Regions from separate parts of the Cohnella sp. GCM10012308 genome, predicted to be linked through region 2. Evidence: riboswitches for the same ligand, from Rfam matches in the RefSeq annotation. Region 2 holds a riboswitch; the other holds the start of a gene.
What was found. A riboswitch is a leader RNA that binds a small molecule or an ion and turns the genes downstream of it on or off. The one in region 2 is predicted to bind glycine.
Positions count from the first base shown of each region.

Region 1 (14,680 bases), on a different contig from region 2:
ACGGACGAGCAGCTGGCGGAGTATGCCAAAGTGGACGACAGTCCTAATCACGTGTACATCGAGACTATGCCGGGGCCGGTTCAGAAGGGCGGCGCTTCGGGCACTTCGTTCACGATTCTTCGTTCTCTGACCGACGCGCCGTCTACCAATCTGCTCGCTTACTTTTCGATCCAAGTCGCGCCTGCCAGAGTGAAGAGCATCAGCGAGAAGCTGTATACGCCCGGGCAGGAATTGTTTTCGATCCTGACCTCCGAAGGCGTTCCCATTTTTAGCTCCGATGCCGGCTACGAAGATCCCGAGCTGGTCGAGCGGATCCGCGGTCTGAAGCCGGACAGCGGCACGCTGGAGTGGGACCGGGGCGACTTTCACGGGATCGTCCTCTACGAGCGGATCGCCAACACGGACGGCGGGTGGACTTTGATGAAAAGCATTCCCTACGAGAATCTGTACCGGCAGGGCTTCCGCATCACGCAGATCAACATCGCCATCGGACTCGTCGGCATCGTACTCGCGATGGTGGCCGCGCTGCTGTTTTCCCTCCGCATTACTTCTCCGCTGCGCATTTTGCTGGATAACATCCGCCGCATCGAGAAGGGCAAGATGCAGGTCGGCTTCGAATCGCTCGGCCACGACGAGATCGGCGTGCTCGGCGAGAGCTTCCGGCAGATGGTCGGAAGGCTTAATCATCTGATCGACCGGGAGTACAAGCTGGAGATCGAGAACAAAGCGAATCAACTGAAGGTGCTGCAGTCCCAGATCAACCCGCATTTCCTGCACAACGCGCTGCAGTCGATCGGCGCGCTGGCGCTTAAGAATCACGGGGCGCAAGTCTACGCGCTCGTGACCAACCTGTCCAAGATCATGCGTTACAGCATGAACACGGACGAGGACAAGGTGACGCTGATCCGGGAGGTCGGCAACGCGGAGGCGTTCCTGCTGCTGCATAAGGAACGGTTCGACGACGAATTCGAATACGAGATCGACGTCGATGCCGACATCCTGAACGTGCCGGTGCCCAAGATGCTGCTCCAGCCGATCATCGAGAACTACTTCAAGCACGGCATGGACCTGAGCGGGGGCAAGACGGGCATGCTCCGCATCGGCGGCTGGAGGGAAGAAAACGACATCGTGCTCGTCGTCGCCGACAACGGGCGCGGGATCGGGTCCGAACGGCTGCAGCAGCTGTACCTGCAGCTTCATGAGGACAGGCCGGGCCAGCACGGGGAGGAGCCGAACATCGGTCTGCGCAGCGTGTACTTCAGGCTCCGGCTATATTACGGATCCCGAGCCAGTTTGCGACTGGCGGACGGCGAGGCCGGCGGGCTGCAGGTGACGATCCGGCTGCCTATCGAGATCGCGGCGAAGGGTGAAGCGCTATGAAGGCTATCATAATCGACGATGAAAAGCATGTAAGAGGCGTATTGCGCATGCTCGCGGACTGGGAGCGCTTCGGCATCGGCGAAGTGCTGGAGGCGAGAGACGGCGAGGAAGCGAAAAAGCTCATCGCGGAGCACCGGCCCGAGATCGTGTTCACGGACATGAATATGCCGAACCTGGACGGTATCGGGCTGCTGGAGTGGCTGCGCGAGCACGCCGGAGACAGCAAGACGATCGTCATCAGCGCCTATGACGACTTTCATTATATGCGCAACGCCATCTACTACGGCAGCTTCGACTACATTCTCAAGCCGATGGAGGCCGACGTCTTGAACGAAACGCTCGGCCGGGCGGTGGAGACGTGGCGCCGGGAGGCGATCAGCCGCTTGTCCGCGTTCGAAAACGACCGGATCGCGAGCGCCGCCAAGCCGCTGTACTGGGACCGGGTGCTGTCGAGCTTGCTGGGCCGGTCGCCGGCGCCGGAGGCGGCGGAGCGGCTCGCGCGCGAGTTCGGGGCGGTGCCGGGACGCGATCTGTTCACGGTGCTGCTGATCTCCGTGCGCGCTTATGCGGCCGTGAAGTCAAGCGGCAAAATGGAGGACGCGTTCGCCGCGCTGCTGCCCGTCTGCGCCGAGGCGCTCCAGCCGGGAGAGGGCGTCGCCTTCCGCCATACGGCCAAGCCGGACGAGCTGGCGATCCTGGCCTGGAACCTCAAAGACGCGGATGCGCTGGCCAAGCGGATTCACGCCGCCGTCTGGCAGGCGGCCCGGATGAAGCTGCTGGTCGCCGTCGGCAGGGCGGCGCGTCAGATCGCGGATGCCTACGAGTCGGCGCTTGACGCGATGATGCGGTGCGACCTGCAGAGCGCGTTCAAGGCGAGAGCCGTCGTCCGCTTCGAGGACGTCGAGCCGCGTCCGGTGCTGCACCTGCTCGACTACGCGCAGGACCTCACGCTCGCGCTGCAGAGCGGCAGCGCGGAAGGCGCGGACCGGCTGCTCGACCGCGTGCTGGAAACCGTCAAGGCGTCGGGCGGCATGACGTTCGAGCAAGTGCATAATTGGGAGAGCCAGTACCGGCTGCTGCAAGCCCGCTGGCTGCAGGAATACGATATCCGCGACAGCCGCGGGCTAAGCGGCGGCGAAGGCTATTGGGACGAGGACGGCAGCTTCTCCATGCGCCGGTTCCGCGACGAGAAGCGCCGGCAGTTTCACGAGCTGATCCGGCTGCTGCACGACGTGAAGTACAAGAAGGAGAAAAACAGCATTCGGGAGATCGAATCGTACCTCCGGCAAAATTACAAGCGCGAGGTCACGCTCCAGGAGATCGCCGAACGCTTCTATCTGAGCCGGGAATATATCTCGCGCAAGTTCAGGCAGGAATTCGGGCTGACGATCACCGATTATGTCACCCAGGTGCGCATCGAGAAGGCGAAGGAGCTGCTCGAAAACCCGCATCTGAAGGTGTACGAGATCGCGGACTACGTCGGTTACCAAAACGACAAATACTTCATTAAAGTGTTCAAGCGTGCGGAAGGCGTCACGCCGAGCGAGTACGTGCGCACGCGAGCGGAGATGAAACGGGGCGGACCGTCCGACTGAGCCGCCCGGGCGTGCGCACGGAGACTCGGCGGAGGCTTCGGCGGGCGAAGCGACAGGCGACGAGACGGCGATAGGCGACGGGAAGGAAAGAACGGTGGCAATGATGGCAAACCGGCGTTGGACCGCTGAGGCGGCGTTGTTTTTCGCGATAAGCGTGCTCTTTTTTATCAGCATTACTTCCTTTGACCCCTTTGTATCCTCCTATGCGGCTGATCTAGGCATACCGGCCGTCCTGATCGGCAGCATGGTCGGGATCACCGGTCTCGCCTCCATGGTCGCGCGGCTTCCGGTCGGCATCGTCTCGGGGTTCCTGTCGAAGCGCAGACTGTTCATTCAGACAGGCTTCGCGTTGACGGCGATCAGTTGGGCGATCGCTTATATCGCGCCGGGCGCCGCAACGTTGTATATCGGCAAGCTGAGCAACGGACTGGCCGGCTCGGTCTGGGTGATCTACACGGTCATGTTCGCTTCCTACTTCGCCGCGCGGGACGGAGCAAGGGCGATGGCGGTCATCTCCATCGCCTCGCCGCTCGGTTCGCTGGCGGGTTCGACGGCGGGAGGACTCGTTATCCACGCTTTCGGTTATGCGGCCGGGTTCCTAGTCGCGGTCGTCGCCGCCTTGCTCGCGCTTGCGCTTACCATATTCCTCAAGGACGAAGAGGCGACGGAACGTAAGAGGGCGAGCCTGGATAAGCGCGCTCTGGCGGCTCAGTTCGCCGACGGACGGTTATGGGCGATCTCGCTGCTCGGCATCGTCGTCCAGATGACGATGTACGGGACGCGGGACACATTCACGCCGTTGATGGCGGCCCGGCTCGGCGCTGATCCGATCGCGATCAGCTGGCTGGCCAACACGCATCTGATGATGTTCGGGCTGTCCACGGCGCTCTGTCCCTGGCTGTATCGGAACCTGGGGCTGGGCAGGACGGGCGTGTTGGGCTTTGCGCTTCAGGGAGCCGCAATCGTGGCGATGGCTGCAGCCTGGGAGCTGCCTATGCTGTTCGCGCTGCAAGCGGTGGCGGGCATCGCGTACGGGTTGGCATTTACGTTTTTAATGTCGATCGTGCTGGAATCCGCCCGACCGCAGGAGAAGACGATGCGCATGGGCTTTTTTCAGAGCATGTATTCGGTCGGCGTATTCGCTGGCCCGTTGCTCCTCGGACTAATCGTTGACGGCGTCTCCGAGGCTGCGGGATTTGCAGCCTGGGGAGGGTTGTCGGTGCTCGGCGCGCTTTTGACCGCTCTGCTGCTGCGTCGCCGCCGCCGGAACGAACAACGAGAGGAAGCGCCGGAAGATGCGGGCGGCCTGGATAAGGAGGGGTATCGTGCAGCCGTACAGGACCATTAACGAATTGCAGGAAGCCTATCGGCAAAGGCTTGTTTCTCCGGGGGAGATTGCGGATTATTACTTGAGCCAGATCGAGTCTGCGGACTGTGACTACCGGTCGGTGATTACCGTGACCGGCGAGACGGCCCGCCGTCAGGCGAGCGCGGCCGGCGAACGGCTGACGGCGGGGCGAGAGACCGGCGCGCCGCTGCTCGGCGTGCCGGTCACCATCAAGGATAACATCGATACGGCGGGCATCCGGACGACCAACGGGTCGCAGATCGACCGGAACCGTGTCCCGACTGGCAATGCAGCTGTCGTCGATAGGCTGGAAGCGGCCGGAGCCGTAACGGTAGGTAAGGCGAATCTGTACGAGTACGCATTCGGCATCACGTCGGACAACCCCTTCTACGGCGACGTACGCAATCCCTGGGACATGCGCTATATGGCCGGCGGGTCGAGCAGCGGCTCGGCGGCGTCGGTCGCCGCCGGCTTCTGTATCGGCTCGATCGGGACGGATACGGCGGGCTCGATCCGCGTGCCGTCGTCCTGCTGCGGCGTCGTCGGCCTGAAGCCGACGTACGGCCTGATCTCCGCGGACGGCGTCGATACGCTGTCGTGGACGCTCGATCATGTCGGGCCGATCGCGGGCAATGTAGCGGATCTGGCGCTGCTGCTCGAGGCGGCGACTGCCCGCTCCTATGAGGGCGCGCGCCTTGCGGATATCCGGGGCATGCGGATCGGGGTGCCGCGCGAATTCGTCTATCGGCGCATCGAGCCTGCCGTACGGGCGCTATTCGACGCGGCGCTGTCCGTGCTCGTCGCGCTTGGCGCCGTACTGGTCGACGTCGAGCTGCCGCTGGCCGATCGGGCGGTCGCCGTGGCGACCGGCATCGCGACGCCGGAGGTCGGCTATTCGCACCGCGAGCGCATCGCCGCTTCGATGGCGCTGTACGGCCCCGGCGCGGCGGACACGTTCGCGCGCAGCCGGGCCGCGTTAGCGCACGATTATATGGAAGCCATGCGCCTGCGCGCCGAGATGACGGGCGGCCTGGACGCGCTTTTCGGCGACGTGGACGCGATCGTCACCCCTACGATGCCGGCAGCGCCGACGCTGCTCGGGCAGCAGGAAGTGCTGTTCCCCGACGGCGTATCGGAGTCCGTGCACGAATGCATGATCCGCTTCACCTGCCTATATGACGTGACCGGGCATCCGGCGCTCTCTATTCCTTGCGGGCTGACGCCGGACGGACTGCCCGTCGGCCTCCAGATCGCGGCCGCGTATCACGGGGAGGATACCGCGTTCCGCGCGGCCTATGCTTACGAGCAGGCGGCGCTCCTTGAATTTTACGACGAACGGGAAAAACGAGTGAAGCACTGCCGACCTTCCGATTGACGGCGCGCATATCAACATAAAGGTGGAATTTCGAATGGAAACGAACAGCAGCGAAGTCAAGACGACCGATTCCGCGCCAGTCGAGCAGCAGAAGAACGGACCCGGACGCGCCGCATCCGCGACCCGGACCGCCCCTGCAGCGCCGCCTCGCCGCATCAAGCAGAGCAACGTGTTCTACGCGGATGCCGAGGACGTGAACATGATCGACGTGAACGACGACTACGATTACATTCATATTCCCGAAGACAAGCAGCGCAAGCAGCGCATGGAAGGCTTCGACCCGGCCTACAACAATATCGTCGATTACATCGTCAAGATCACGCGTCAGATCTGGAAGGAAAAAGACATCGGCCTCATCTACGAAACCTACAGCCACAACGTGTCGGTGCACAAAGGACTGCTCAACAGCCACGGGGTGAACGAGGTCGTGTCAGGCACGCTGCAAACGCTGCACGCTTTTCCCGACCGTAAGGGTCTCGGCTGGAGCGTTATCTGGTCCGGCGACGACAAGGAAGGCTTCTTTACCTCGCACCGCGGCAAATCGATGGGCACGAATATCGGCGACAGTCTGTACGGTCCGGCGACGAACAAGAAGGTCGTCTTCCGCACGACGGCCGACTGCATGGTCCTGAACAACAAGATTTACGAGGAATGGCTCGTAATGGATACGTTTCATATGGTGCAGCAGCTGGGTCTAGATCCGGTCGAGATCGCCAAGGGGCTGGCCAAGGGGACCAAGACGCTGACCGCCCCGCTGCACTTCGGGTTCCCCGAGACGGCGGAGATCGGCTTGCCGCCTGTGCCGTACACACGTCAGTTCGAAGAGTTCGAGATCGGCGACTTTATGCTGGAGATGATCAACCGGGTTTGGGAGCGCAGATCGTTTAATTATGTAAAAGAATTCTACGATCCGAGCGCGGTCATCCACTACGTCTGCAATCGCGATCTGATAGGCGCGCAGGAGATCAAGGGCATGTTCATCAGCTTCTTCGCCTCGATCCCGAACGGCAAGACGCATATCGACCGGATCACCTGCAACCGCCGCGGCTCCGATCTGGATTGGGACGTAGCGGTCCGCTGGCGCATCCAGGGCACGCACGAGGGCATGGGCTACTTCGGCAAGCCGAGCGGCAAGCCGATCGAGATCTTCGGCGTGAACCATTACAAAGTGAAGGCCGGAAAGATCATGGAAGAGTGGTTCCTCTTCGACGGCATCGACGTGCTGCGGCAGATCTATATGGAGACGGGTACGGAGGCGGCGGTAACGGGTGCTTCCGGCGGCGCAGGCGGTGACGGCAGCTTTCCGGGCGTGTCTTGAGCCGTTGCGGCCGGCGATGAATCATGCGGCGTATTCGGGCGAGTCGAAATTTTGCAACAATGCGTCACCTATATTGACACTAACGCCGCGCGTGAATTAAGCTATCCGTGTCAAACGAATATTGCGGATGAAGATGGCAGGGAGAGACTGCGCCCACTGGCGCGGCACCGAAGGAGCAAGTCCGCGGCCGGCCCGCCGCAGGATCAAACTTTCAGGTAAAAGTACCGCCATCCGACGCGCCTCTGGAGAGAGCGAACAGCCACCAAAGGGGTAAGGGCGGAGCGAACGCCCCGTCTAATCTCTCAGGTACCCGGGACAGAGCATACGGCAGCTTGCCGTTGCTCTGTCCTTTTTTGCCGTTCGGCGCTTGTTGCGGCAGACAGCGGTGCGACCATAAACGAGAGGATGACGAAGATGAGCGAGATCAAGGCGGGATTGGGCTACACGGAGGAGCATGAGTGGGCGGAGGCGACGGCTACCGTCATAAGGGTCGGCATTACCGACTATGCGCAGAGTCTGCTCGGAGACATCGTCTTTGTAGAGCTACCCGGCGTAGGCGACGAACTCGCGGCCGGCCAGCCGATGGGGACGATCGAATCGGTCAAGACAGTGTCGGATCTGTTCAGCCCGGTAGACGGCAAAGTCGTACGCGTGAACGAGGATCTGCTGACTGCGCCGGAGAAGGTTAACGCCGATCCGTACGGAGAGGGTTGGATCGTCGAGGTCGAGGTGGAAGGCGATCCCGCGGAGGCGGTAAAGGGCCTGATGGATGCCGGACAGTACGAGGCGTTTCTTGCGAGTAAGTAGTCAGACTGTACGCAGACGATCAATGACTGAAGCTGTAAGCTCGGAACGGCCGGCTTCATGATGCGGGGATGAATTATGGCCTTCTGTAACCCAGTAGCTAAATGCCTGCATCCGTGCAGGCTTTCAGCCGATTTGAAGATCGGAAGAGAAAATGCCTGCAAATCAGCATCTATTTAGCTGCGAAACCCGAAAATCGCAAGAGAAAGAGATCAAAGCCTGCAGATTCGCATCTTTTTTTGTTCAAAAGTCTGTTATGCAGGAAAAGGATGTAAATATGCAGGCATTCATCTGTTCCCCTCCGGCAGGCGAATCGCGCACAGGAGGAGGCATCGTCCGATCGCGCACCGCTGCCGGCGTCACTCTGGAATTTAGCGCGGTCTGCAATGCGTTCAGGCGGTCGGGGGCAGGCCGCTAATTTTATAGGCTACTGCCAAAGAACCGCCAGGCGATCTTCCCTGGCGGCTTTTTCCTATGTCTGCTGGCTTTTTCCAATGTCTGCTTTGAAGTATTTCCGAACTACTTCCCATCCTTCGCCGCGCCAGCCAGCCTCATCAACTGCGCGATCTCCTGATCGTGGCTGCCGGACGTCCCGTCCGCGCCCTGCGCCCGCAGGCGGTCGATCAGCGCGACGGCCTCGGGGCCGGCGACGGTGACGATGCGCTCGCCGTAGCCGCGGTCCTTCAGCCACTGCTCGGCCGCGGCCAGCGTATCCGTCTGGTCCGTGTCGACGGAGCGAATCCCGATGCCGCCGTGCGGGCCGGGCTCCGGACCTTTGCCGGACAGGCCGCCTGTGTTGCTCAGCAGCTTGCGCTGCAGGGGATCCGCGGCGGAAGCGGACGGCCCCCGGTCCTTGGCCGCGAGGAATACGGTGTCGTTCGCGACGAGCACGCGAATGCCTGCCAGCCCGGCCCCGGCGAGCTCGGCCTCCACGTCCGGCGAAGCGCCACGGCCGCGCAGTCCCGAGCTGCCGATCCGGCTCAGCACGCCGCTGCCCATGCCTTGTCCGGATGCGCCGTATTGGTTGGTCGTTCTCGTCTTCTCCCGGTCGACGCTCGGGATGACTGCCGGATCGTGCTGTCCGGCAATCTGCGGACGCTGCACGGAGTGCAGCTTCAGCCGGTCGTCGACGATGCGCTGCGCGTCTGCCGCCTGCTTGACCGACTGCTCGCGCATGCTGTGGCTCTGGCAGGCGGCCAACGTCAGTACGCCTGCCGCGCAAGCGAGCGCGAGCATCCGGCGCTTTGTTGCGAATGCGTTTGCCATGGCGAATCTCCACCTTATATTGGATTGGTTTTGAAGTTAGCATAGCCAGCCGCCCGGAATGCATAAGGACTTAATTTTGGAAAAAACTAATCGGGAAAATCCGGAACGAAAATTGGAGGTGAAAGGATGGCTGACCAGAATCACAATGGCGGCTCAGGCCACGACAACGTCGAGCAGCCTTCCCGGCGGAAATTTCTCGTCCAGGCCGGCTATGCGGTCGGTGGCGTTATCGTGGGCGGGGCGCTCGGCAGCCTGATCCGGCCGTCTAAGAAAACGGAGACCGCTCCCCAAACGGGCGAGGGTACGGCGACGGAGGTCAAAAGCTACAACCGCGCGCCCATGTTCTTTACGCAGGAGCAGCTCGGCATCGTGTCCGCTGCTACGGAGCGGATCTTTCCCGCGGACGACGCCGGTCCCGGCGCGCTGGCGCTCGGGGTCCCGTTTTTTATCGACCATCAGCTGGCGGGCGAGTGGGGGTTCAATTCCAGGGAATACATGTCGCCTCCCTTTTATGCGGGAGAGAAGGTGCAGGGCTATCAAGGCCGGCTGAAGCGGCGGGAAATGTTCGAGATCGGACTGCGGGAATTGGAAAATTACAGCCAGACGAAATTTACGAAGGGCTTCTCGGAGCTCGCGGCCGAGCAGCAGGACGAGGTGCTGAAGGCGTTCGAGTCCGACGAGGTGAAGCTGACGACGATCTCCGCGAGCGGTTTTTTCAAAATGCTGCGGAGCAGCACGATCGAAGGCGCGTACAGCGATCCGCTGTACGGCGGCAACGCGGACATGAACGGCTGGAAAATGCGAAGCTACCCTGGCAACCAGATGAGTTACACGGACGTCATCGACAAGGACTTCGCGGTCATCGCGCCGAGCAGCCTGCAAGACCATCTAAGCGCCCACTAAGGCGGAGAGGACAAGACCAACTATGGCCAAAACGCTGCCGAAAACGGACGTCGTCATCGTAGGCGTCGGCTGGGCGGGCGGCATCATCGCCGCCGAGCTGACGAAGAGCGGACTGAACGTCGTCGGCCTGGAGCGAGGCAAGGAACGCAAGACGGAGGACTATTTTATGGTCCACGACGAGCTCCGCTATGGACTGCGGTACGAGCTGATGCAGGATTTATCGAAGGATACGGTGACTTTCCGGAGCACGGAGAAAGTCCGCGCGCTGCCGATGCGTTCGTACGGCTCGTTCTTGCTCGGCGAGGGACTGGGCGGAGCCGGCGTCCACTGGAACGGGCAAACTTACCGCTTCCTTCCGTACGACTTCCAGATTCGTTCCAAGACGATCGAACGGTACGGCAAGAACAAGATTCCGGACGGCATGACGATTCAGGACTGGGGCCTCACCTACGACGAGATGGAGCCGTATTACGACAAGTTCGAGAAGCTCGCCGGCATCTCGGGGGAACCGAATCCGCTCGGAGGCAAGCGTTCGGCCGACTACCCGACGCCGCCGATGAAGAAGTCGCCCGCGCTCAGCATGTTCAGCGACGCGGCGTCCAAGCTCAAGCTCCACCCGTACATGATGCCGTCGGCCAATCTGTCGGAGCCCTACACCAATCCGGATGGCATCTCCCGCGCCGCCTGCCAGTACTGCGCATTCTGCGAGCGCTTCGGCTGCGAATACGGCGCGAAGGCGGACCCGGTCGTCACCGTGCTTCCCGTTGCGCTAAAGACGGGCAAGTTCGAGATTCGCACGCATTCGCAGGTGCGCCGCATCATTCACCAGGGCGGGAAGGCGACTGGCGTCATGTATACGGACGTCACGACGGGCGAGGAGCTCGTGCAGCCGGCCGATATCGTGGTCGTGACCAGCTACGTCTTCAACAACGTCAAGCTGCTGCTGATGTCGGGGCTTGGCAAGCCGTACGACGCCGCAAGCGGGACGGGGGTCGTCGGCCGCAACTACGCGTACCAGGTGCTGAAGGGCAACGCAGCCGGTTTTTTCGACGAAAAGCAGTTCAATACGTACGCTGGCGCGGGCTCGCTCGGCGTAACGCTCGACGACTACAACGGGGATAACTTCGACCACACCGACCTGAAGTTCATCCACGGCGGCTCGATCAGCCTTAGCCAGACGGGCATGCGCCCGATCGCCAACAATCCCGTGCCCGGAGGGACCGCATCCTGGGGGGCGGAGTTCAAGGCCAACTCGGTCAAATACGCCAATCGCTTTCTGTCCGTCGGCGGGCAAGGGTCGTGCATGCCTTTTCGCCACCACTTCCTCGACCTCGATCCTACATACAAGGATGCATACGGCGATCCGCTCGTGCGGCTCACGTTCGACTTCGAGGAGCAGGACCGCCAGCTCGCGCTGTACCTGTCGGGCAAGTGCGCGGAGATCGTGAAGGAGATGGGCGCAAGCCATATCGATCAGCTCAAGGAGCTCGGCCCGTACGAAATCACGACGTACCAGTCCACGCACAATACGGGCGGCGTCGTCATGGGCGCCTCGCCGGATACGTCCGCGGTCAACACGTATTTGCAGATGTGGGACGCGGAAAACGTGTTCGTCGTCGGCGCCAGCGCCTTCCCGCACAATTCGGGCTACAATCCGACCGATACGGTCGGCGCGCTCGCCTTCCGGGCGTCCGAGGGGATTCTCAAGTATCGGCAAAAGGGCGGCAGTTTGGTGTAAGTCGGGAAAATGAAGAGCCTCTGCTCGAAGCCTCCGCTTCGAGAAAGCAGAGGCTTTTCGCTATTGCAGCCATACGATTAAAATCCGATTACAGCCATGCAAATAACGCTATTGAAAGCATCATCCAACTTGAATAAAATATGGTTAAATAAAGTTCATAACCTTGAAATGCAATCATTCTTTTCTTTTTTTGGGGATGTCATAATGAGAGATAAACCCCATTGGCAGAAGGAAGGAACAAGATGAATAATCAGGCGGATTGGGCCGAAGAATCGTGGCGGCAGGTTGTCGACAAGATCGACAAAACGAGCATCGACATTGGAGCATCATTCCCGAACGGCTCTGTCAATGGCCGCTACAACAGAAGTCCTGCGCATGATTGGGTCGCGGGATTTTGGCCGGGGCTGCTATGGTTGGTCTACCGGGACACCCGCAATGAACGTCTGAAGGATCTCGCCGTACAATGCGAGCAGCAGATTAGCCGGACGCTGTGGGCGTTCGACGCTTTGCATCACGATGTCGGGTTTATGTTTGGCTTGAGCAGTATCAATCAATATAAGCTCCTGCAAGACGAGGAAGCCAGGCGCCACGGGCTGATGGCCGCCAGTCTGCTTGCCGGAAGATTTAATCCGGCGGGCGGGTTTATCCGCGCCTGGCCGAATTGGGGCGACGAGGATCACACCGGTTGGGCGATCATCGACTGTATGATGAATCTGCCGCTCCTGTACTGGGCCTCCAAGGAAATCGCCGATCCGCGCTACCGGCACATCGCCGAGATTCATGCGGATACCGTGCTTCGGTCGTTTTTTCAGGAAGACGGCTCCGTCCATCATATCGTCAGCTTCGATCCGGAAACGGGCGAGCGGAAGGAAGCGCTGGCCGGCCAGGGCTATGCCGCGGATTCGGCGTGGGCAAGGGGCGCGGCATGGGCGTTGTACGGGTTTGCGCTTAGCTATACATACACGGGCAAGGAGAGATATCTTTTGGCCGCCAAACGGGTGGCGCGCTTTTTTCTCGATCATTTGCCGGCGGACTCGGTGCCTTATTGGGATTTTCGGTTGCCTGCGGATGCAGAGGGCATGCCAAGAGATTCCTCTGCGGCAGCGATCGCCGCTTCAGGGCTTCTGGACCTGGCTTCCTTGGTGTCGGGAGAGGAAGGGGGCGCGTATAAGCAAGCAGCCGAACGCATCCTTCGTTCGTTGCATGAAAACTACGGCGCTTGGGACGAGGATGAAGAAGGACTGCTGCTTCACGCGACCGGATATTTTGCTGCGGATATCGCCGTGGATGCGCCGCTCATTTATGGAGATTATTATTTTGCCGAAGCGCTATATAAGCTTAAAAACAACGGGCTAGAGCCCTGGTGAAAGGAAATAAAAAATGACAACGAATCGCGTGAAGCTAGTGAAACCGGGCTATTTTGCAACAGCTGCCGCCGCGGATAGCCGCAGAGGAGAATTCGATATCGGCAACGAGATTTTAATCGCGCACGAAGTGCCGGTCGACTTTGTATTTATCGGAGACTCGATCACGCATATGTGGGAGCTAAATGCCTATTTTGGCCGCAGTGGCCGTTTTATCGTGAATCGGGGCATCGGCGGAGACATCAGCAGCCATGTGCTGCGAAGATTCGACGCGGACGTGGTCCAGTTAAAGCCGAAGCATGTCGTCATTAAAATCGGCGTAAACAACTTCTGGGCAATGGACGGCTGGACGGCAGGCGACCGGAAAACGGCGGAGCAAATCGTTCCGGGTCTCGTGGGCGATATCGAGGAAATGGTCAAGAAAGCGAAAGAAAACGATATTATACCGATTATTTGTTCCATCCTTCCGACGGATATGCCGCAATCCGGACACAATGACCAGCGAAATGCAGGCATACGCAGCGCGAACGAGAAGTTGCGGATAGCAGCCGCCGAACGAGGCGCGATCTTTGTCGATTATCATTCGCGGATGGCCGATGAGGACGGTCTTCGGCTGCGCGAAGGACTTGCGGACGACGGTCTTCACCCGCATGTGCTGGGCTACGATATTATGGCCGATGCTTTGCGCGAGACACTGGAGCAGAAGGGAATTCATATCTAAGAGAGCGGACATTACGCTATTGTTGAGTCGAACGAAGGGCTGTCCCAAAGTCATGCAAATGACTGGAGGACGGGCCTTCGTTTTATTTTGCCGCGTTAACTAAAATGTTATATGGTGGAAAATAGATATTTCTACTTGGAGGCAGTTGGATGAGAAACACGGTATCGGTTTTTCTAATGGGGATCGGCATTATCATTATCGCGATCGGCTTCATCGCCGGAATCGGCCTGGGCAAAGACGCGAACGGCGAATTCTCGCTTGCGATTGCCTTGTACTGGTGGCTGTCCGCGCTGGCGGCCGGATTTTTGTTCATCGGCTTGTCGGAAGTCGTCCATCTGCTGCAGAAGCTGCTCGACCGTTCCGCGGGGGCCGCGCCGTCCGCGCCGTTTCAAGCGGAGCAGTCGAGCGCCCAAAGGATGCTGGCAGCCCATCCGGCAGCCCATCCGGCGCCAACTGCACCTGCTCGGACTGCGGAAGTAACCGGCAGCTATTCTGCGCCAGCCAATTATACGCGGCCCGAAGTTCCAGTCGAGACTGTCGTTCAGCACGCAAACCCGGCGAGAGGCGTCGAGCAATTCAAAGGACTGACGATCCTGCTGGACGAACGAAAGATCAAGGGCACGTTCCGGTTCGGTCCCGAGCTGCTGCAGATCGTGAGCCAGTCGATGTTCCAAGCGGATACGGATGCGCAGACCATCGAGACGATTCCTTTGCATTCTTTTTCCGCCGATTATCTCGAGGGCAAGGACTACTACACATTTTCTTTTGAAAAGGGCACTCGCAAGCTCGCATTCAAGACGCATAATCTGTACGACTACGAACGGATCGTAAGGCGGATCCGACGGGAAGCGTAGGAAATAAAAACGCG
Region 1 covers NZ_JBHRYU010000005.1:200,986-215,665, forward strand. The annotation lists gene ACFOTD_RS09060 (sensor histidine kinase) at 1-1,380, shown strand, start outside; gene ACFOTD_RS09065 (response regulator) at 1,377-2,975, shown strand; gene ACFOTD_RS09070 (MFS transporter) at 3,076-4,323, shown strand; gene ACFOTD_RS09075 (amidase) at 4,301-5,698, shown strand; gene ACFOTD_RS09080 (ester cyclase) at 5,733-7,016, shown strand; glycine riboswitch at 7,144-7,253, shown strand; glycine riboswitch at 7,257-7,337, shown strand; gene gcvH (glycine cleavage system protein GcvH) at 7,431-7,823, shown strand; gene ACFOTD_RS09090 (hypothetical protein) at 8,340-9,086, opposite strand; gene ACFOTD_RS09095 (gluconate 2-dehydrogenase subunit 3 family protein) at 9,213-9,989, shown strand; gene ACFOTD_RS09100 (GMC family oxidoreductase) at 10,012-11,727, shown strand; gene ACFOTD_RS09105 (glycoside hydrolase family 88 protein) at 11,970-13,094, shown strand; gene ACFOTD_RS09110 (GDSL-type esterase/lipase family protein) at 13,108-13,812, shown strand; gene ACFOTD_RS09115 (hypothetical protein) at 13,962-14,666, shown strand.
Region 1: another riboswitch for glycine. It lies ahead of gcvH (glycine cleavage system protein GcvH); the one in region 2 lies ahead of gcvT (glycine cleavage system aminomethyltransferase GcvT).

Region 2 (14,680 bases):
CGGCCTTCGAGCCGATGGCCGGTCACGCGAGCCACAGCCTCCGGACTCCAATAAGCGCGCACGTCGGCGAAGATTTGCGCCGTGTTCGTCAAGTAATGCTGGAACAGCATCGTCACCGCATTCAAGTTATCGTTTTCCGTCGCAACGATATATGGCTCGCGCGTGCCGTTCCAATCGAACGAGCTGTTCAGCACCGCCTCGAGAAAGTCCGCGCTCGGCAGGTGATCGGTCCACTCCCGCTGCCCCTGGAAGCCGGATGCGATCGCGTTGTAACCATACGCCTCTTCCTCGTAGCCCCGCGCTGCAAGCCTTGGGTTGCCGATCATCAGATCGCGGACGATCAGCGCCATTTTGACGACCGTCTCCCAGTTATGCGCTTTCTGGGCATCGGGAATGATCAGCGCCTCGGGGTTCGGATCGGAACCGATGACGCACTTCTCCTTGACCCAAGCGAGCGCTCGGCCGAACTCTTCCTCGTCGTAGATGCCGCGCTCGATGCGGCGGCTCACCTCCGTCATGTCCACGTAGGCGTTTTTCATTCCGAGGTAGCGCTGATAAAAATCGTCGTCGACGATACAGCCCGCGATACCCATCGACACCGAGCCGATCGACAAGTACGACTTGCCGCGCAGCAGCGCTGCAGCAAGACCCGCGCGCGCGAAGCGCAGCAGCTTGTCGGCCGCGTCCACCGGAATGGTCCGCTCGCCGATATCCTGGATGTGCCGGCCGTAAATCTTGAACACCGGCAGTCCCTTCTGATTGTGCGCCGCGTGCAACGCGCCCATATAGACCGCGCCGGGACGCTCCGTGCCGTTGAAGCCCCATACCGCATGCGGCAGCCGCGCGTTCGTCTCCATCGTCTCTAGCGGATAGCACCAGCCCGAGGCGACGGTCAGCAGCACGCCGACGTTCTCCTTCGCGAACCTGTCCGCGCACGCCGCCGCTTCCTTTAGGCCGGAGATGCAAACGTCGTTCACGACGCATTCGACCGGCGTGCCGTCCGGATACCGCAAATTCGCCGACAGCAATCTTGCGGCCTCATGCGCCAGTTCAATCGTCATATCCTTGGTGGCCGCCTTCACGAGCTTGCGGCGATCGATGATCGGTCGGATTCCGATCTTCGGAAAGCCGCTCTCGTAGCGATGTGCCAACTCCGCCATATGCTTCGCTCCTATGCTTATATGCGCCGCTCTGACGCTTGTATTTTCATAAGCCGTATTCCGCCATTTTACCGCGTATGAACCGCACGCCTTCCTCGACAAGCGCGTCGCCGCTCGGGGCGAGTTGCCGCCATACCCAGGTGTTCATGTTGTCCGTCACGTCGACGAACGACTCCAGCGCGGCATACCCGGTATACCCGATCTCGGACAACGCCCGGAAAATCGCATCCCAATCGACGAGTCCGGTCCCCGGGATGCCCCGGTCGTTTTCGCAAATATGATAGTGAATCAGATCGGAGCCGGCAGCCTTCGTGGCCTCGTAATAGCTCTTCTCCTCGATGTTCATGTGATACGTATCGAGATGGATTTTGATATTCGGCTCGCCGATCATTTCTTTCAGCGCCAGCGCCTGTCCGCAAGTATTCACCAGGTTCGATTCGTAGCGATTGACGGGCTCAAGACCGATTTGCACGCCGTAAGCTTGCGCATAGACGGCCGCCTCGCGCAGCCCCTCCGCCGCCCAAGTCCATTCCTGCTCGGTCGGACGGGCATTCGTTTCCTTCACGTGCTGCGAATAGACGACGCCGGACAGATTCGTCTTGCCGATGGCGGCCGTCGCGCGCACGCAGTCCTTCAAGTACGCAATCCCGGCAGCGCGAACGGCGGGATCGACGCTCGTTATGTCTGTGCCTCGCAGCAGCACGGTGGACGTTACGGCGTCAAGTCCGGCGTCTTCGAGCCTGCGCTTCACGGCGGCGGCGTCGAACGTGTCCAGCGTCATGAGCGGAATCTCGATGAAGTCCAGACCGAGTCCCTTGACGCGGTCGATGAGGCCGAGCGTCTCGTTGCTCCACTGGGAGCACCAGGCGTAGGCGTGAATGCCGAGCTTCATGATACGGACACCTCCAGATGCTTGATCAGATTGTTCGTGGCGATCATGCCCATATTGGTCACGGCTCCTTGCGTGGACGCCGCGCAGTGCGAGCCCGCGATCAGGTTGCCCAAGGCGAGCAGCGCCGGATTGTCCGGCGGCTCCTTCTCGAAGACGTCGATGCCGGCACCCCAGATCCGTCCCGCCCGCAGCGCCTCGAGCAGCGCCGACTCGTCGATCAAGCCCCCCCGCGCCGTATTCACGAGCACGGCGGTAGGCTTCATCATCTCGAATTGCTCGCGGCCGATGATGCCCGCCGTCTTGTCGTCTAGCGGCAGATGCAGGCTAATGAAGTCCGCCTCGCGCACGATCCCTTCGATCGAATCGCGATAAGAGATGCCGTAAGCGGCCGCGGTCGCCTCGTCGCGGAATAGATCGTACGCGAGCACCTTCATCCCGAACCCCGAGGCTCTGCGGGCGACCGCCTTGCCGATCGCGCCGAGGCCGAGCAGGCCGAGCGTCTTGCCGTGAATGTCGATCGCCGCCTCCGCCTTCCATACGCCGTCCCGGCAGGCCCGGTCGATGACGTTCACCCTTCTGGCGACGGCCATCATCAGCGCAAAGGCATAGTCCGCGACGGCTTCCGTGTTGGAGCCCGCCGCCAGCGTAACCTTGATCCCCCGCTCCTCGGCGTACTTCAGATCGATGTTGTCCGTACCTACGCCATACTTGGAGATGATCTTGAGCCCTGGCGCTTCTGTCAGCACTTCGCGGTCGAGCGGGTCCACGCCGACAATGATGCCGTCCGCGTCCGCGAGCAGTCCCTTCATCTCTTCCTTCGTCAAAATACGTCCATACGGGTTGTATACGACGTCGTACCCTCGCGACGCGAGCAGCTCGATCGGCGCCGGGTCCGATTTGCCGAACGAACGGGGCGTCACGACGATTTTCAGCTTCGGTGCCATGGCGGCATTCCTCCTTTGCGCGGCGCCCCGCTCACTTCCACTTCGGATTGTTGAGCACGGCCGGCTGCCCGTCGCGTTCGACGACGACCTTGCGATAGCCCTTCGTCTCGATCGTGCCGTAGTCGTGACCGGCGTCCGCGCGGAAGACGTAGAACGTAATAAGCGGTTCATGCCCGGTGTTGATGCTGCGGTGCGCGTATCGGCCCGGCACGTAGACCGCCTTGCCCGGCGCGAATTCCTGCACGTCCCAGTCGCCTTCCGGATTTTCCATGAGCATCAACCCTTTGCCGCCGATGCAGTAGTAGACTTCGGCCGTGTCGAGGACCGTATGGAAGTGTCCCTTGGTCATGTAATACTCGTCGCCGACCTTGCCCGGATAGACGATGCTCGTGCCGAACGCCAGATTGCCGTCGGACTCTGGAATGCCGAGCTCGTGGAATTCATAGACGAGCGGGTCCGCGCCATCCGCGAGCAAGCTGCGATACGCCTCGTCGTCCGCGTACATCCCTTTCATTTTCGACAGATGGCGCTTCAGCGAAGGCGCAGCGTCGGACAGACCGTTATTTAGGCTGAAATAAAGCGTAAACGGGGTTAACGGATTTTCCAGCTTCGTACCGGGCGGGTGCGTATGCGTCATGCCTTTGCGGCTCCTTTCGTCGCGCTGCCGTCTCGCAGCTCCATCGCGATTTTCTCCAGGCGGTCGAACGTCTCGCCCTCGATGGGCACATGGAATACCTCGGAGATCACCTGCGTCCAGCCATGGATAAAATAGATCCAGCCGTCTTCCACGTGCAGCGATTTTTGCGCCTGCTGACGGATCGCCTGATGCATAAAGTCGAGCGCGCCGCGGTAGTTCAGCTCCCAGACGAGTCCGCCCTCGGGGAACGCGGCGTCGTCCGTAAGCGGAGAGCCCGGACGGTCCTTGCCGAGTCCCGTCGCGTTGACGACGAGCGATCCGGCCGGCAAGCCCGCCAGCACCGCGTCATTGTCCGCCGGCGCCGGACAGAGCCTGAATTCGAACCGCACAGGCGTCTCGATGCGGCCGAGCAGCTGGCGCGCCGATTCAAGCCGCTCCGGACTGCGGTTCGTGATCACGATCGTGTCCGGCACGTCGTCGCCGCGCTCCGGCGCCGTCAGGTAGCTGCAGATCGCGAGCGCGCTGCCGCCCGCGCCCATTATCATCGCCTGGCCGCCCGTGCGCTTCCAGTGCCCCGGCGGCACGAACGCCGCCAGCGACAGCCCGCTCGAGATCGGGTCCTTGGCGTGGCCGGCGAGCCGGCCGCCAGCCTTGGAGATCGACGAGATCTCCTCGAAGGTCGTAGCGTACGGATCCAACATGTCGAACAAATCGCGCGCGGCATTAAACAGATCGATCTTATGCGTCGTGACGAGCGCGCCCAGGGAGAGCGGATCCTCCTTGATAAAACGTACGCAGTCCCGGTAAACCTCGGGCTCCGCGTGAATGGCTATGTCGATGCCGACGATCTTCGGTCCGCCGAGACCGAGCGCCTCGGCCCACAGCGGGAACAGCTTCATAATGGACGATTGTCCGGTCGTCACGCCGACAAAGTACATCGTCGGCGACGCCGCGCTTGGCGGCAGCTTCATGGCTTCGCGCTCCTCTCCTTGACCCCCGGACATCGCGGTCCGGGGTGTCAGCAGGCATGTTTGTTTTATAAGATCTATCGTAAAGCTCTATCTGGAAATTACCCGATCACTCGGCTGCTTCCAGGCTCGCGTACAACGCCTGCATGCCGTCCGCCGTCCGCCGATACCGGCCTGCAGCAACGGCGTACAGGCGATGCTTGCCCGCAGCCGGCTCGATCGCCGCTCCCGGCGCCGCGAAGCGCTCGGCCGCCGCAGCCAGATCCGGGAACAGCCCGACGCCGTGACCCGCGACGAGCGCCGCGCCGATCAGCGCCGTGTCCTCCGCCTGCAGCGGGCGGTACGGAATGCCGAGCGTATCCGCCTTGATCCGGTTGAAAAGCGCGCTGCGCGCGCCGCCGCCGGCGACATGGACGGCTTCATACGCCGCTTGGCCGACGAGACGCTCGAGCGTCCCGAGATAATGCTTATACTCGTAGGCGACCGACTCGAGGATCGCCCGGAACAACGCGCCTTGCTCGTGAGACCAGGCCAGGCCGGTCCAGCTGCCGCGAAGCGCGGGCGTGTTGGGGCAGACGCGTCCGCCGAAATGCGGAACAAACGTCAGGCCGCCGCAGCCCGGCTCCACCGACTCGGCCAGCGCATTCAGTTCGTCGTAGTCCAAGCCGGTCATACGCTTGAACCAGGCAAGGCATTGACCGCCGCCATTGATATAAGCAAGCGGCGTCCACAGATCGGGCAGCGCCGAGCGGGCATAGATCAGCGTCTTGCCCGCGGTATCCGGCCGGTACTCGGCCGTGCAGCAGGACAGCACCGACGCGGTGCCCGCCACGTCGAACAGCAGGCCCGGCCGCGCGATGCCCGCGCCGAGCGTCGCCGCGGCGGTATCGCCAAGGCCCGCCGCGATCGGCGTGCCCGGCAGCAGCCCCGCCGCGGCAGCATGCGATTCGGTCAGGCCGCCGACGATGTCCCACGGCCGGACGATGGCGGGCATCTTGTCGCCGTCGATGCCGAACGCCGACAGCAGTTCATCCGACCAGGCCATCCGCTGTACGTCGGCGAAGCCGGTGAAGTGAAGATGCGTATGGTCGATAAAGGCCTCGTGCGCGCGCAAGCCCGCGAGCCTGCCGGCGACGTAGGCGCTTGGCACGAGGAACTTGGCGATGTCCCGGTAAACCTCCGGCCGCTTCCGTCTCCACCACAATATCTTGGGTCCGTGCGCATAAGTAACAGGACTGCCCGTGATGCCGATAAAAGCTTCCTCGCCCCAGTCCCGGATGAGCGGCATCGCGGCTTCGCAGCGGCTGTCGAGCCAGGAGTCGTAGGGCGTCACGGCATGCCAGTCATCGTCGATGCCGAGCATGCCCGCCATCTGGCCGCCGATGCCGACTGCCGCCACGCGCGTCGGCGAGACGCCCGTTCGATCCATCGTCGAACGGATGGCGGTGACGACCGAGCCGAACATCTCGTCCGGGTCCTGCTCGACCTGCCCGGGCGCGGGACGAATCAGGTTCGAGGGCACGAACGCGCTGCCAAGAATCTGGCCGTCTGCCGCGACGAGCGCGGCTTTGGTCCCCTGCGTGCCCAGGTCCACGGCGATCGCGCAGTTCGAGCGGCTATTGTCGGATGGCATTTAACTCCGTCTCCCCTCTAATCAAACGCGATGACCGTCTTGATGCCCTGCGAGCTGCCGGCGTGGCGGAGCGCCTCGTCGAAGCGGCCGATCGCATAGCGCGCGGATACGAGCTTGCCGACATCCAGAATGCCGCTCGCGATAAACTGCAGCGTCTTGCGGAAATGCGCGTTGTTCGCCTTCGTGCTGCCCGTTACCAGCAGCTGCTTGTAATGGATGACGTTCGTGTCCAGCGCGACGGGCACGCTATCCTTGGGCAGGCCGCCGAAAAAGTTGATCCGGCCGCCCATCGCCGCCAGCTCGACCGCGAGCTGCTGCGCTTCGGGCGACGGATTGGCCGTCACGATGACGTCCGCGCCCCGGCCGCCGGTCTGCGCAAGCAAGCTTTCCTTCAATCCGTCCGCCGGCAGCGCGATGAAAGAAGGATCGATCCGGCGCGCCAGCTCCAGCCGGCCCGTCGATCGGTTGCTCAGGAAAACCCTGCCTGCGCCCGACATTTTGGCCAGCTGCGCATACATGATGCCGATCGGACCGGCGCCGATGATCAGCACGTCGTCTCCGGCGCGGATCGGGCACTGCTCGATCCCGTTGTAAACGCACGACAACGGCTCGTTGACGGCCGCATGGTCGAACGTCACCTGCGCCGGCAGCTCGACGACGTTGCCGAAGCGGAGCGCCTGCTCCGGCACGCGCACGTACTCGGCGAAGCCGCCGTCCATCTGGACGCCAAGCGCCTCGTAGCTTGCGCACAAATGCTGGTTGCCGCGGATGCATTCCGCGCAAATGCCGCAGCCCATGTTGGGCGCAATGCCGACGCGCATTCCGACCTGGTAGCCGGTCGTATGCGAGCCTACCTCGACGATCTCGCCGCTCAGCTCGTGGCCGAGCGTCCGCGGCGATTCCGCCGTAATGCCCGCAAAGCCGTTTTTGATCATCCGCATATCCGTGCCGCAGATGCCCGCGCTTCTCACCTTGACGAGAATTTCCCGTTCGGAGATGTCCGGCATTGGCACCTCGTCCAGCCGGATATCTCCGGGTCCGTACAATCTGGCCGCTAACATATTCGCTTCTCCTCCCTAGAGCTTGACCGGCGCGCCGGTCTTGATCGACGCGTTGCCGGCCTCGACGACGCGCACGGCCATCTTGCCGTCATGTCCCGTCACGCGCGGCGGCCTGCCTTCCAATATCGCGGCGATGAAGTCGGTATCCTCGGCGAGATAGGCTTCCTTGAAAAGCGATCGCCAGCTGTTCATGAACGGCCGGCGGAGCAGCCGGTCCGGACCCGCTATGATCGTCGTCTTCTCATGCGTCTGGCCAAGAAAGATGACGCCTTCGGTGCCGAGAATCTCCACCCGGCTGTCGTATCCGTAGCGGACGGCGACCGCGCCGTCGATGCTGGCCTGCGCGCCGTTCGCGAAGCGGGCGGTGAGCGAGACATTGTCGTAAAAGTCCGGGAAGTCGGCCGAGACATGCCGGTTGCGGTAGTTGCCTCCGATCGCATACACCTCGGACACCTCCGAGCCCGAGAACCAACGGATCGTGTCGATGTCGTGACTGTTGACCTCGGCGAGCGGGCCGTTGCTCTTGGCCAGATCGTACATCCAGGGCATCGGCTGGCTCGGTCCGCGCGTCAGCGACTTGACGAGCACGACTTCGCCGATCGCGCCTTCGTCGATCGCGCGCTTGGCCTCGACGAAGCTCTCGTCGAAGCGTCTCATGAACGCGACCTGCAGCGTGACGCCGGCCGCCTCGCAAGCCGCGATCATTTCGTCGCATTCGCGCTCATTGATCGCCATTGGCTTTTCGCACAACACATGCTTGCCTGCCAGCGCGGACGCCACGACGATATCGCGGTGATAGATCGTCGGCGTCACGACGACGACGGCGTCGATCTCCGCGTCCTCGAGCGCTTGCTTGTAGTCCGTATAGTACCGGTCGATTCCAAGCTCCTTCGCAGCCGATGCGGCCGTTTCCTGGTTCGGGTCGACGACGGCGACGAGTCTTGCCAACGGCACGTTTTTCCGGAAGTTGGCGGCGTGAATCATGCCCGCTCTGCCCGCTCCAATGATGCATACGCCGATCTCTCTTTGCTGCATGAGCCTTTTTCACCCGCTTTTAATAATTAGATGTTTCTTTCGTTTTATTTCACTTTTTCTTATTTCGCCAACAAACAACAATCATTTGCTGTTATATAGTATAATTCACTTGAAGCATGTGCTAGATTGATCATTTTTGCGATCGGATGATTTAATTTGCGATATTCATTCAACCTTAAAGGAAGATGGCCATGAGCGAGGGAAATTCGGACGTCATGTTCGCCGAGGAGCGGCAGGCGGCCATTGTCAGAATGGTTCAGGAGCGCGGGAAGGTGCTCGTGCCCGACCTTGTCGCCTTCTTTAAAATGTCGCCGGCTACGATCCGGGGAGATCTGCGGGATCTCGAAGCGAGAGGCTTGATCAAGCGCACGCATGGCGGCGCGATTCCAAGCGATGCCGCGCCGGTCGGCTTCGAGCTGGACAACAAGGGCAAGACGGTCAAAGACTTGAGCCTCAAGGAAGCGATCGCCAGAAAGGCCGCCGAGCTGGTGGAGGACGGCGATATTATCATTTTGGATGCAGGTCTGACGACCAGAGAGATGTGCAATCATTTGCAGGATAAAAAGAATTTGACAGTCATCGTCAACGATATCGAGATCGCCTCGATGCTGGAACGTCTCGACAACGTGTCCGTCGTCGTCATCGGCGGCATGCTGCGCCGCCATTTCCACTGCACGGTCGGTCCGTTTGCGGTCAAGCTGCTCTCCGAGCTGAACGTGGACAAGGTGTTCCTCGGCACCAATGCCTTCAGCGTCCGCAAAGGCTGCACGACGCCGGACATGAACCAAGCCGAGGTCAAACGAACGATGATCCGAATCGCGACGCAGGTCGTGCTGCTGTGCGACAGCGCCAAGATCGGCAAAAATTCGTTTGTCCAATTCGCGGAGCCCGGCGAGATCGATCTGGTGATCACCGACAGCCGGATAACCGGGCAGCACCTGCGGGAGATGACCGAAGCGGGCATGGAAGTGATGGTCGAACCCGTTCATTGACGTTAGTGACAGAGTCACTTTCTTGCACGTAAACAAACCGCCAGGTGAGTTAGTCCCTGACGGTTCTTTTTGATTTTGGCGGACATCCGGAAAATCAATTCGCGCGGAACGCCTATCGCCGACCGGCTATTCCGCTTGCCGGCTCATCCGGCGATCCATCCCGATGGAAGGCCGCTCATCAGCCGCAACGTTCATAACATAATGCCTGCAAATATACATCCTTTTTCGTCCATGTAGAACCTTTTGAGTATAAAAGATGCGAATATGCATCTTTTTATCTCCATCAGCGCGATTTCCGGCTTGTGCGTTGCATTTACCTGCATATCCGCAGGTATTTTATCTGGCACCGATGGTCGGCAAAAAATACCTGCATAAATGCAGTTTTGGGGCGCAACACATCCGATAAATCTTCGCCACGCCACGCCATGCCGAAAGCGCGCTTACCCGTCCACAAATGTCCGCCGCCCAGGTCCTGCAGCAATAGTCCCGATATTTGAACCGCGCTTTCTCGCTAATAGCTCCCGCAGCCAGCCGGTTCGGCACATGCAGTTCCTTCTCGTTTCGCCTATCCCCCTCCGCCAGGCAGCTCGCCTTGCGGAATTAGGAAAAGGCCGGTTCGACGGCAAGCGGCGCCAGCGCGGAAGTCCGGTCCATGAATATGAACGCGTCGTATCGTTCCGCCAGCATCGTAGGCACGTAATTGCCGCGCTCGTGTTCCGGATGATAAACGACGCCGATCGCACGGTGATCAAGCGGCCGCTCGAGCAGGATCCGCTCGGCATCGTCGAGCATGAGCAGCTTGTCGGCAGGCTCGATGCGGTGAAGCAGCTCCTCGAGGCTTCCGGGCTGCGCGGGCGGAACCTTCATCGCCTCGAATGGCCGCCCCCATCCGCGCCCCGCGATCACGGTGCCTTCATAAGTACCGAAGCCGACAGCATAGACCTCTGCGCCATAAGACTCGCGCAGCAGTTGCCCGACGTTCACCATGCCTTCCTCGGCTATGTCGGTCGCGCGCGCGTCGCCGATATGCGTATTGTGCGCCCAGACGATGGACCGCGCCGCCGGCCCGTAAAAAGCCATCAGCCGCTCGAGAGCCGCGACCATGTGCCGGTCGCGCACGTTCCAGGATTCCGCGTCATGGCGAATCATCGTCCGGTAATAGTCCTCCGCGCCTTTCATGGCCAAAGCATTAAGCTCCGCTGCAAGCGCATCCTCGCGGTCTCCCGCGCGCGCCTCGCGCCATCCGTCCTGCAGTTTGCGCAGCAGCGCGACGACTTCCGCCTCACAGCCCTCGCCATAAAAGTTAGCCGCGATGCCATACTGCTGCTCCTCCCGACCGTGGGGCTCGAAGCATTCAAAGGCGCGCTTGGCCGCCTCCAGGTCCGCGTCGTCCTTTTCCCCGAGGTACTTGAGAATCTCGTCCATCGACTCCCATAAGCTGTATAGATCAATGCCGTAAAAACCCACCTTGTCCTCTTCGGCCTTGCCGTCGTTGTAGACGCGAAGCCAGTCGGCAAACGCCGCGATCTCGCGATTCGCCCACATCCAGGTCGGCCAACGCGCGAAATCCCGCAGCGCTTCGGCAGCGATCGTGCCGGCTGCGTCGTCGCCTTTTACGTAACGGTTCAGCACATAACAGGAAGGCCAATCGCCCTCGACTGCAATGAACTTAAAGCCTTTTTCCACGATCAGGCGCTTGGACAGCTCCGCCCGCTCGGCATAGAACTCGGACGTACCGTGCGAAGCTTCGCCGATCAATACGAATTTGGCTTCGCCGGCCCGGTCCACGAGCGCTTCCGCATATGCGGCTCCGGGAAACGGCGTCGCATGGCGCTCCAAAGCTTGAAGCGCTTCGGATTCATTGTCGCGCATATCGGTCTCCTCCGCTCTTGAGACGAACGCATTCCTGAGGTTAGGATGCGCGTTGTCATTGAGCCCGATACCCACCCTCCTGAAGCTTTTCCCGCAGCAGCGCGAACGCTTCGCGCAATCGCTCCGCCGGGATGTCGGCGTAGCGGTCGCCGATGCTGACCTCATAAGCGCTGCCGCCGTCATCCAGCCCCTTGACCCAAGTGGACAAACCGACGCCGGTCGTCTCGCAAACGCTGCTCAGAACCGATTCCAGCGCTTCCTTCGGCAGATCCGCATGGACGTGGAACATATTGGACACCGGCACCGACGGTACGGTACGTATCGCATCCCCGCAATCGTTGTACAATTCGGCCAGCGCCATCGCTTCCTTGTAATACTGTTCCATTTTGCCGATTCGCAGGTCAAAGTAATAATCCGAGCTGATAATGTATGGATACAAGCTGATCAGATCGCCGCCGTGCCGCCGCTTCCATATCTTCGATCGTTCGGCGAGCGCCGCATTTCCTGCCAAGATCGCACCGGCAATGCCTCCAAGCCCTTTGTAAAAAGATACGTAGACGCTGTCGAACAACGTGCAGAGCTCGGCAGCAGACTTCCCGTAGTAAGGCAATATTTCGAACAGGCGCGCGCCGTCCAGATGCATTCGGATGCCGCGGCTGCGGCAGTAGGCGGAAATTTCCTCAAGCTCCGCATAAGGAGGCAGCTGGCCGCCGATCTCCCGCTGAGGCAGTTCGAGCAACAGGCATGCGACGTCGTCTGCGAGCTGTCGGACGTCCGCCGGACGAATAAGCCGATCGTGATCGGCCAACAGCACGGTCTCGATCCGATGCAGCTCCTTCAAGCCGTCCTCTTCGTGAAGCTCCAGATGACTGAGCGGATGATAGGCGACCTTCCGCTTCCCCGTTTCGTCGCAGTGAATCCGCAGCGCAATCTGCTGCGCCATCGTTCCGCTAGGGAAAAACACCGACTCGGGCTTGCCCAGATAAGCGGCCATTTTCGTCTGAAAGCGCTCGATCGTTTCTCCTTTTCCGTACATATCGCTGCTCGCGTTCCCGTCCGTTCCTTCGAATGCCTCCAGCAACACCTGGACGTTCCGTTTGCCGTGGCCGACGACCGGATACTTGCTGTTTTTAAATGCATCCGCCAAAGTCATGCTGCCGTTCATGTCGAGACCCTCCCTGAATTTTTCGATTTCCTCAGTATAACATGCATTTTACCGTTGACACTTCCTCCCAGACTCATGTATGAATAGACTGTAACGACAAAAGCATAATGCGGATGAAGGCAACGGGAGAGATCGCCCATCGTGAACTCGGAGGCGGCGCCGAAGGAGTAACCCTCTCAGCGAGGAGAATCTCTCAGGCAAAAGGACCTTTGCCGGACGCGACTCTGGAGAGCATTCCGCAGCATGACGCGGGATCACCCACGGGGAAACTTGGTTCCGAGAACGGACCTAAGGTAACTCTCAGGTACAAAGGACAGAGCGAAAAGAGGACGCAGGCAGCTTCGGCTGGGGGCGCGCTTTCTTTTTGCGGCTGTCCTTTTTTGCGTCCGGCGTTACCGACTGAGGCTTTAAAATACCGACCATGGCTTCAATCAAGGAGGCGAGAAACAACCATGTCCGAATTGAAAAGAACCCCGCTCTACCCGATCTATGCCGGGCTTCCCGGCGTCCGTTGCATCGATTTTGGCGGCTGGGACCTTCCCGTGCAGTTCTCGGGCATTCAAAAGGAGCATGACGCGGTACGCCTGCACGCCGGTCTGTTCGATGTCTCCCATATGGGAGAGTTCATCGTGACGGGCGACGGCGCGGAGCGTTTCCTGCAGCGAGTGACGACCAACGATGTCTCGAAGCTGACGGACGGTCAGGCGCAGTACACGCTGATGTGCGACCCGGACGGCGGCGTCGTGGACGACCTGCTCGTCTACCGGATCTCGGCGGACCGCTACATGGCCGTCGTCAACGCCTCCAACATCGACAAGGATTTTTCGTGGATGCAAGCTCATCTGCCGGGGGACGCGTCGCTCGAAGACGCTTCGGACCGCTATGCCCTCCTCGCCCTTCAGGGCCCTCGCGCAGCCGATATTCTCCAGATTGCCGGTGCGACGCCGGACGTTTTGGCGCTCTCTTCCTTCCACTTTAAAAAGGATACGCCGCTCGCCGGCGCAAGCGCCCTGATCTCCCGTACGGGGTATACCGGCGAGGACGGATTCGAGATCTACGTCCCTGCCGCGCACGCAGGCGACGTCTGGCATGCGCTGATGGCGGCGGGTGAACCGCTCGGACTGTTGCCTGCCGGTCTCGGCGCCCGCGACACGCTCCGCTTCGAAGCGCGCCTGCCGCTGTACGGGCAAGAGCTGTCCGACACGATCACCCCGCTGGAGGCGGGCGTCGGCTTCTTCGTCAAGCTGGACAAGGAAGACTTTATCGGCAAGGACGCGCTGGTTAGACAGAAGGAAAAAGGCTTGCCTCGCAAGTTGGTCGGCATCGAGCTGATCGACAGAGGCATCCCCCGCTCTCACTACCCCGTATTCGCGGGAGACGAACGGATCGGGGAAGTAACGACGGGGACGCAGTCTCCGACGCTGAAGCGCAGCCTGGGCCTTGCCTTGGTCGACGCTGCTTACGCCGCGATCGGCACCGAGGTCGAAGTCGAGATTCGCTGCAAACGGCTGAAAGCCGAAGTGATTAAAACCCCTTTTTACAAGAGAATGCCTAAGGAGCGATGAACCGCATGCCTAATCTCCATCGATACATCCCGATGACCGAGCAGGACCAGGCCGATATGCTGGAGACGATAGGCGTCCCCTCCATAGAGGGGCTCTTCCGCGACATTCCGGAGGCCGTCCGTTACCGCGGCACGCTGCCGATGTCCGGCGCGCTCGACGAGTTCTCGCTGCTGGAGCATATGAAGGAACTGGCCGGGCGCAATGCCGATACCGACCGTTACAAGAGCTTTCTCGGCGCCGGCATTTACGACCATCATCTCCCCGTCGTTATTAATCACATGATCTCCCGATCCGAATTTTATACCGCTTATACCCCCTATCAGCCGGAAATCAGCCAAGGCGAGCTGCAAGCCATCTTCGAATTTCAATCTTACATTTGCGAGCTGACCGGCATGAAGGTCGCCAATGCGAGCATGTACGACGGCGTTACCGCCCTCTCCGAAGCGGGCGCGCTCGCCGCCGGCGCCACCAAGCGCAAGCAATTGATCGTCTCCCGCGCCGTGCATCCCGAAGCGCGCGAAGCGCTCCGTACGATGGCCCGTGGGCTCAATCTGGACATTGCCGAAGTCGGCTGCGCGGACGGCGTCACCGATCTGGACGCGCTGCGCCTAGCCGTCACGGCCGACACGGCCGCCGTGCTCGTCCAGTCGCCGAACTTCTTTGGCGCGATCGAGGATCTGGCCGCGATCGAGCCGATCGCCCACGGCGTCAAGGGACTGTTCGTCGTGAGCGCCAATCCGCTGGCGCTCGGCCTGC
Region 2 covers NZ_JBHRYU010000039.1:3,459-18,138, reverse strand. The annotation lists gene ACFOTD_RS29490 (L-fucose isomerase) at 1-1,160, opposite strand, end outside; gene ACFOTD_RS29485 (sugar phosphate isomerase/epimerase family protein) at 1,207-2,052, opposite strand; gene ACFOTD_RS29480 (phosphoglycerate dehydrogenase) at 2,049-2,996, opposite strand; gene ACFOTD_RS29475 (glucose-6-phosphate isomerase) at 3,028-3,633, opposite strand; gene ACFOTD_RS29470 (shikimate dehydrogenase family protein) at 3,630-4,604, opposite strand; gene ACFOTD_RS29465 (xylulokinase) at 4,711-6,234, opposite strand; gene ACFOTD_RS29460 (alcohol dehydrogenase catalytic domain-containing protein) at 6,252-7,295, opposite strand; gene ACFOTD_RS29455 (Gfo/Idh/MocA family oxidoreductase) at 7,311-8,330, opposite strand; gene ACFOTD_RS29450 (DeoR/GlpR family DNA-binding transcription regulator) at 8,522-9,322, shown strand; gene ACFOTD_RS29445 (erythromycin esterase family protein) at 9,923-11,194, opposite strand; gene ACFOTD_RS29440 (threonine aldolase family protein) at 11,250-12,359, opposite strand; glycine riboswitch at 12,473-12,578, shown strand; glycine riboswitch at 12,582-12,678, shown strand; gene gcvT (glycine cleavage system aminomethyltransferase GcvT) at 12,812-13,924, shown strand; gene gcvPA (aminomethyl-transferring glycine dehydrogenase subunit GcvPA) at 13,930-14,680, shown strand, end outside.